DNA from 3 places in the Streptomyces sp. NPDC032472 genome. Region 1 is predicted to be linked to each of the others. Evidence: riboswitches for the same ligand, from Rfam matches in the RefSeq annotation. Region 1 holds a riboswitch; each other region holds the start of a gene.

Region 1 (2,193 bases):
GCCTGGTGCGCAACCGCCTCGACGAGATCCCGCACGAGCTGGCCAACCCGCAGCGCCGCGCCGCCAAGGAGCTCTCCCGCCAGCTCTTCCCGGCCTCCCTGCGGATGTCCCGCCCGCGCCAGGGCACCGAGGAGACCGTCGCCCGGATCGACTCCGCGGCTGTCCGCGCCTTCTACGAGGCCCACGTGCGCCCCGCCACGGCCACCGCCGTGGTCGTCGGCGACCTGACCGGCATCGACCTGGACGCCGTCCTGGCGGACACCCTGGGCGCCTGGACCGGCGATACCGCCGAGGCGCGCCCGGTGCCGCCGGTGACTGCCGACGACACCGGCCGGGTAGTCATCGTGGACCGGCCCGGCGCGGTCCAGACGCAGCTGCTCATCGGCCGGATCGGGCCGGACCGGCACGACAGCGTCTGGGCGGCCCAGGTGCTCGGCACGTACTGCCTGGGCGGCACCCTCACCTCGCGCCTGGACAAGGTGCTGCGCGAGGAGAAGGGCTACACCTACGGCGTGCGCGCGTTCGGCCAGGTGCTGCGCTCCACCGCCGACGGCCGCGGGGCCTCGATGCTCGCCATCAGCGGCTCGGTGGACACCCCGAACACCGGTCCGGCCCTGGACGACCTGTGGAAGGTGCTGCGCACCCTCGCCGAGGGCGGTCTGACGGACGCCGAACGGGACGTGGCGGTGCAGAACCTGGTCGGGGTGGCCCCGCTGAAGTTCGAGACGGCCGCCGCCGTGGCGGGCACGCTCGCCGACCAGGTCGAGCAGGAGCTGCCGGACGACTACCAGGCCCGGCTGTACGCGCAGTTGGCCGCCACCGGCACGGTGGAGGCGACCACGGCGGTCGTCAAGGCCTTCCCGGTGGACCGCCTGGTCACCGTGCTCGTGGGTGACGCCTCGCAGATCGAGGAGCCGGTGCGCGCGCTCGGGATCGGAGAGGTGACCGTCGTCACCAACTGACCGTCGCCGCACGGCGGATGAGGCGCCGACGTGCTGTCGGCGCACCGGCGAACCGCCGACGGACGAAGGGCCCCGATGGCTTGGCCATCGGGGTCCTTTATGTCCAATTGGCGCCAAGGTTGCCCGTATGGGGTGTGGCGTACGCAACAAAAGCGCGCGTCTGTTTGGCGATTGACTGATGATCCGCCTAGCGTCGGGCGTGCTGTCCGTCAGTTTGTACGCGCCGCACCCGCGGCACCGGGCAGCGATCGCCGAGTCCCCGTCAGGCGTGAGCCTGGGGAGCCGGGGACCCACATGTCCCTGGGGTGAATCGGGCCGCCTCGCCAGAGGGGCCCGTAGGAGACCTTCCTGCTCCGAACCCGTCAGCTAACCCGGTAGGCGAGAAGGAAGGAAAGGATCAGCCCCTCCATGGCTTTTGGCAGTCGTGCCGCCGGCAAGCACCGTGGTTCCAGCCGTCTGAGCCGCAAGACCGCCGGTTACGCCGGCGTCGCCGCCCTCGCCACGACCGGCGTCGTGGGCACCCTCGCCGCCCCGGCGTTCGCCGCGACGGACCACAAGGGCCCCTCCATGGAGGACACCGGTCTGAACGCGGTCGTCACCGCCGAGGACCTCCAGGGCCAGATCGAGGCCCAGGCCGAGGCCCAGCGCAACGCCGCGGAGGCCGCCGCCCTCAAGGCCAAGGCCGAGGCCGACGCCGCTGCCCGCGCCGCCGAGGCCAAGCAGAAGGCCGAGGAGAAGGCGAAGGCCGAGCGCGAGGCCGCCGAGCGCGCCGCCCGCGAGGAGGAGCGCAAGCGCCTCAACACCTTCGTCTCGCCGCTCGACGACACCTACATCAGCACCCAGTACCACGCCGGCGGCGGCATGTGGTCCTCCGGCAGCCACACCGGCATCGACTTCCACGCGGCCTCCGGCACCTCGGTCCACGCGGTCGGCTCCGGCACCGTGGTCGAGGCCGGCTGGGGCGGTGCGTACGGCAACAACGTCGTCATCCGCCACAACGACGGCACGTACACCCAGTACGGCCACATGTCCTCGCTGAGCGTCTCCGTCGGCGAGACGGTCACCCCGGGCCAGCAGATCGGCCTGTCGGGCTCCACCGGCAACTCCAGCGGCCCGCACCTGCACTTCGAGGCCCGCACCGGCGCCACGTACGGCTCGGACATCGACCCCGTCTCGTACCTGCGCAGCCACGGCGTCGACCTCTGACCGACGCGCCGTCGAGCGGCGCCGC
Region 2 (2,193 bases), on a different contig from region 1:
GCTGCCACGGGACCATATCCTTCACCGCGGCGCGTGACCTACGCCACCGTAGGAAGGGGTTGACGGACCGTGATCTTTACCACCGGGCAGGTGCGGAATAACAGCGCGTGAGGCCGGGGCCCCCCTCGGGTCCCGGCCTCACGCGGGTCTTCACGCCTCCGCGGCGACGGCAGCGGCGGCGACGGCGGCCGTCAGATGCTGACGCCCTTCGAGCGGAGGTAGGCCAGCGGGTCGATGTCCGAGCCGTACGAGGGGCCCGTGCGGACCTCGAAGTGCAGGTGCGGGCCGGTGGAGTTGCCCGTGGAGCCGGAGAGGCCGATCTGCTGGCCGGCGGCGACGGTCTGGCCGACCGAGACGGACAGCTGGGACAGGTGGCCGTACTGGGAGTACTTGCCGTCCGCGTGCCGGATCACGACCTGGTTGCCGTACGCGCCGCCCCAGCCGGCGGAGACGACGGTGCCCGCGCCGACCGCCTTGACGGTGGTGCCGGAGCTCGCGATGAAGTCGACACCGGTGTGGTAACCGCTGGACCACATGGCGCCGGGGGTCTTGTACTGGGTGGAGATGCCGCCACCGACGGGGGCGACGAAGGCGGCGGCCGGGGCGGCCTCCGGGGCCTTCGCCGCGGGAGCGGGAGCGGGGGCGGCCGCGACGGCCGGGGCGCCCTGGTCGGCGGCGGCCGCCGGGGACTTCTTCTTCGGCGCGGCCTGCGGCGCGGCAGCGGGCTTCCCGGCCGGGGCCTCGGAGGGCTTCGCGGCCGCAGCGGCGTCGCCCTGCGCACCCAGGGTCAGCTTCAGGCCGGGGTGGATCAGCGACGGGTCGGTGCCGACGGCCTCGCGGTTGTCGGCGTACAGCCGCTCCCAGCCGCCCGGCAGGTGGCGGTCGGCGGCGATGGTGGAGAGGCAGTCGCCCGGCACGACCGTGTACACGGCCGGCGCTGCCTGGGGCGCGGCCTGCACGGCAGCGGTCGGCTGGGCCTGGAGCGACACCGGGACCTGCGGGGCGACCGCGGGGGCCGCGGCCGGGGCGGCCGCGTGGGCGCCGGCGGCGCCGATCAGCGGAAGCGCGAGGGCGGCGCCACCGGTGCCGGCGAAGGCGAAGCCGCGGGCTATCGAGCGGGACTTGGGACGGCGGTGCTTGCCCTGAGCCGGCATGGCGCATTCCTCTCCGTCGCCTGCGAGGTGAGCTGTCGGGTTCGGACTGGAGATGTCCGGCCGAACACGCACCGAGCGGAACGTGTACGGCTTCACCCCGAGCTGCTCCTCAAGGAAAAGATCCAAAAAGAGCAGCGGCCTACCTGGTTCCCCCGCTCCTGCCGCACATGTTCGGTCGGGTGCGGTTTTCCGGACGGCGGCAGGATTAGGCGGTCCATCCGGATCGATGGCGAAGGTAATCGAGTACGGCATCACGGAACAAGCCATGAATTCCTGACGGATTCACAGAAGCGGGATTTCGAGGCAATTACCGGTCACCCTCCGTCCATTCCGCGCCGCCAACGGCCTTTCCTGCCGGGCCATTCGGGATTGACGATCAGGCACTCACGGTCACCGTATGATCTGGCTCACGCCGGTTGCGCCCGATCTGGCCACCGACAACGGCAAGTTGGCCCCAAGCAGTGCAATTCGGACACCACGCCAAACCTCGACAGACCGCGACAGACCTCGACAGAACCAGACGCACGCCGATACACCACGACAACGCCGGAGGAGTTCCCGTGACCCAGCAGATACCCCCGCCCCCGTCGGCGGACCGGATACCGGAGCCCGAACTGTCCGGAGTGCGCAACTTCCGCGACGTGGGCGGACTGCCGACCACGGACGGGCGGAGGGTCAGGCCGGGACGGCTGTTCCGAAGCGGACATCTCGCACATGCCACCGAAACCGATGCAGAATTCCTCGCATCGCTCGGCCTCCACACCGTCTTCGACTTCCGCAACCGCGCCGACCAGGCCCTGGAGGGCCCCGACGTCGAGCTGCCGGGCGTGCGCAACGTGAACATCCCCCTGTCCGACCCGGCCGACGGCAAGGAGTTCTGGACGATGGTCCGCGACGGCGACGTCGAGCAGCTCCGCGGGATCCTCGGCGACGGGAAGGCCGCCGCCCGGATGACGAACTCGTACCGCGCGATCGTCCTGGAGCGCACCGCCGAGCACAGCCGGGTCCTGCACGCCCTCGCCGAGGACAGCGTCCCGGC
Region 3 (2,193 bases), on a different contig from region 1:
CGCGCCGGGCGGTGGGGGGTGTGCGTGCTGTCACGGCACGCGCGAGAGTTGCCGGGGAATTCAGCTGAGCTTCAGCATCTGGCCCGGGTAGATCAGGTCGGCGTCCGAGACGATGTCCTTGTTCAGCTCGAACAGCTTCTGCCAGCCGCCCTTGACGCCGTTGGCCTCGGCGATGGAGCCCAGGGTGTCGCCGGACTTGACCTCGTAGGAGCCGTTGCCGGTCTTGATGACCGAGGAGTCGCCGCGCTCGGAGCGGGTCACCGGCGCCTCGGCGCGCGGCGTCTCCTTCTTCGGCTGCGTCTTCGGCGTCTCGGCCTTCTTGGTCTCGGTCTTCTTCGTCTCGGTCTTCGGCGTCTGCTTCGGGGTGTCGCTCGAGCCGCCGCCGGAGTACGAGGAGTTCGACAGGCCCTTGCCGCAGACCGGCCAGGCGCCCTTGCCCTGGCCCTTGAGGACCTTCTCCGCGATGGCTATCTGCTGCGACTTGGAGGCCTGGTTGGCCTGCGCGGCGTAGGTCTTGCCGCCGTAGGCGGCCCAGGTGGAGGCGGAGAACTGCAGGCCGCCGTAGTAGCCGTTGCCCGTGTTGATGGACCAGTTGCCGCCGGACTCGCACTGCGCGACGCGGTCCCACTCGGAGGCGGTGGCGGCGGACGCGGAGCCCGCGGTCATCAGCGGGGCCGCGACGGCGACACCGGCGACGCCGGCGAGCGTGACGATACGGGTGGTCCGCTCGATGGCCGTGGCGCGGCGGTGCTTGCCCTTGCCGGAAAGCAGCATGGAGTTCTCCTCACCGACGCCTGCGAGGTGAGCTGTCGGGTTCGGGCGGATGAGTTGCCCGGCCGCGCACGTGGCGCGTCTTCACCCCTAGCCGTTCGTGACCGTCTTCCAACGGTCCTTCCCGGCGCCTTCGTTGGTTCCCCCGCTCCTGCCTTCGGCGCTTGACGCGACGTGTGTTCCCCCGGCCGCCGGCAGGACTCGGCGATGCGGTCGAAGGGGCCCGCGGTGGCGGGCGATTCAGAAGGTAGACAGGTCCCCCGCCGATGTTCAACCGAGGAACTTCGGCGGGGGAGGGCCCCTACTTGCGCTCTCCGCAAGGGTGTTTGCGCAGGTGAGCGGGTGGTTTGCCCAAGGTTACGGACAGGACACGCCAGTTGACCGGAAGAGACACATGTCTCATTTGAACGAACCGGACATTCAACTCTTTCCGGGTGCCCGAAGTGCCGTTATTTCTGGCTTAGATCCAGGTTCTGGCCCGGCTTGATCAGGTTGGCGTCGCCGCCGATGACCTGCTCGTTGGCCTGGTACAGGGCGCTCCAGCCGCCCTTGACCCCCTTGGCGTCCGCGATGGTGGCGAGGCTGTCGCCCTCCTTCACGGTGTACGAGGGGGCCGCGCCCTCCGCGGCGGGGGCGCCACGGTGCTTGCCGGTGGCGGTGGTGTCCGGTATGGCGGCCGGGTCGGCGGAGGCGCCCGGGGTGGGCGCGGCCGACGGGGCGGAGGGGGTGGCACCCGGGGCCGTGGGTGCGCCCGGGTTCACCGGGGCGGTGGGGTCCGCCGGGTTCACCGGGGCCGTGGGCGCCGTACCGGGCGCGGTGGGCGCCGTCGGGGCCGTCGGGGCGCCCGGGTCGGTGCTCGGGGTGCCCGGCAGCGGCGTCGGGGACGGCAGGTCCGGGTCGGGCATGACGGGCAGGTCGCTGACGGGGGCCTGCGGCGCGGGCGGGAGGGTGAAGGTGGGTCCGGGCGTCGGGGCGCCGAAGTCGGTGGCCCGCTCCCCGTTGCGGCCGGCCGGGACCTTGTCGTCCGGGCGGCTCGGGGTGGCGCCGACGGCGCGGTGCTTGCCGGTGGCGCCCGGGTCCACGTCCGCCGCGGGGGCGTCCTTGGTCAGCCCGGCCGAGGCCGCGCAGTTCTGCCATGCCTCGGGGCCCTGGGCGCCGAGCATGCGGTCGGCGACGGCGATCTGCTGGGACCGGCTGGCGAGGTCGGGGCGCTCGGCGAACTCCAGGCCTCCCGCGTTCTGCCACTGCTCCTGGGTGAAGGCCAGCCCGCCGTACGCACCGCTGCCGGTGTTGGCGCTCCAGGTGCCTCCGCTCTCGCACTCGGCGACCTTGTCCCACGTCGAGGCGTCGGCCGCGCTCGCGCCGGTGGCGGCGAGCAGTGGCAGGGCCAGCGCGGAGCCCGTGACTCCGGCGGTGACGACA

The links. Region 1 has a riboswitch for cyclic di-AMP ahead of AB0F11_RS09630 (M23 family metallopeptidase). Riboswitches for the same ligand answer to the same signal wherever they lie in the genome.
Positions count from the first base shown of each region.
Region 2: linked by a shared signal. The riboswitch ahead of AB0F11_RS21970 (LysM peptidoglycan-binding domain-containing M23 family metallopeptidase) and the one ahead of AB0F11_RS09630 (M23 family metallopeptidase) in region 1 are both predicted to bind cyclic di-AMP.
Region 3: linked by a shared signal. The riboswitch ahead of AB0F11_RS25435 (transglycosylase family protein) and the one ahead of AB0F11_RS09630 (M23 family metallopeptidase) in region 1 are both predicted to bind cyclic di-AMP.

Region 1 is NZ_JBEZVK010000011.1:121,091-123,283, forward strand. Features, by position in the region: gene AB0F11_RS09625 (pitrilysin family protein) at 1-962, shown strand, start outside; cyclic di-AMP (ydaO/yuaA leader) riboswitch at 1,202-1,357, shown strand; gene AB0F11_RS09630 (M23 family metallopeptidase) at 1,371-2,168, shown strand.
Region 2 is NZ_JBEZVK010000031.1:83,014-85,206, forward strand. Features, by position in the region: gene AB0F11_RS21965 (SGNH/GDSL hydrolase family protein) at 1-8, opposite strand, end outside; gene AB0F11_RS21970 (LysM peptidoglycan-binding domain-containing M23 family metallopeptidase) at 192-1,154, opposite strand; cyclic di-AMP (ydaO/yuaA leader) riboswitch at 1,159-1,363, opposite strand; gene AB0F11_RS21975 (tyrosine-protein phosphatase) at 1,715-2,193, shown strand, end outside.
Region 3 is NZ_JBEZVK010000041.1:17,131-19,323, forward strand. Features, by position in the region: gene AB0F11_RS25435 (transglycosylase family protein) at 61-774, opposite strand; cyclic di-AMP (ydaO/yuaA leader) riboswitch at 777-944, opposite strand; gene AB0F11_RS25440 (transglycosylase family protein) at 1,221-2,193, opposite strand, start outside.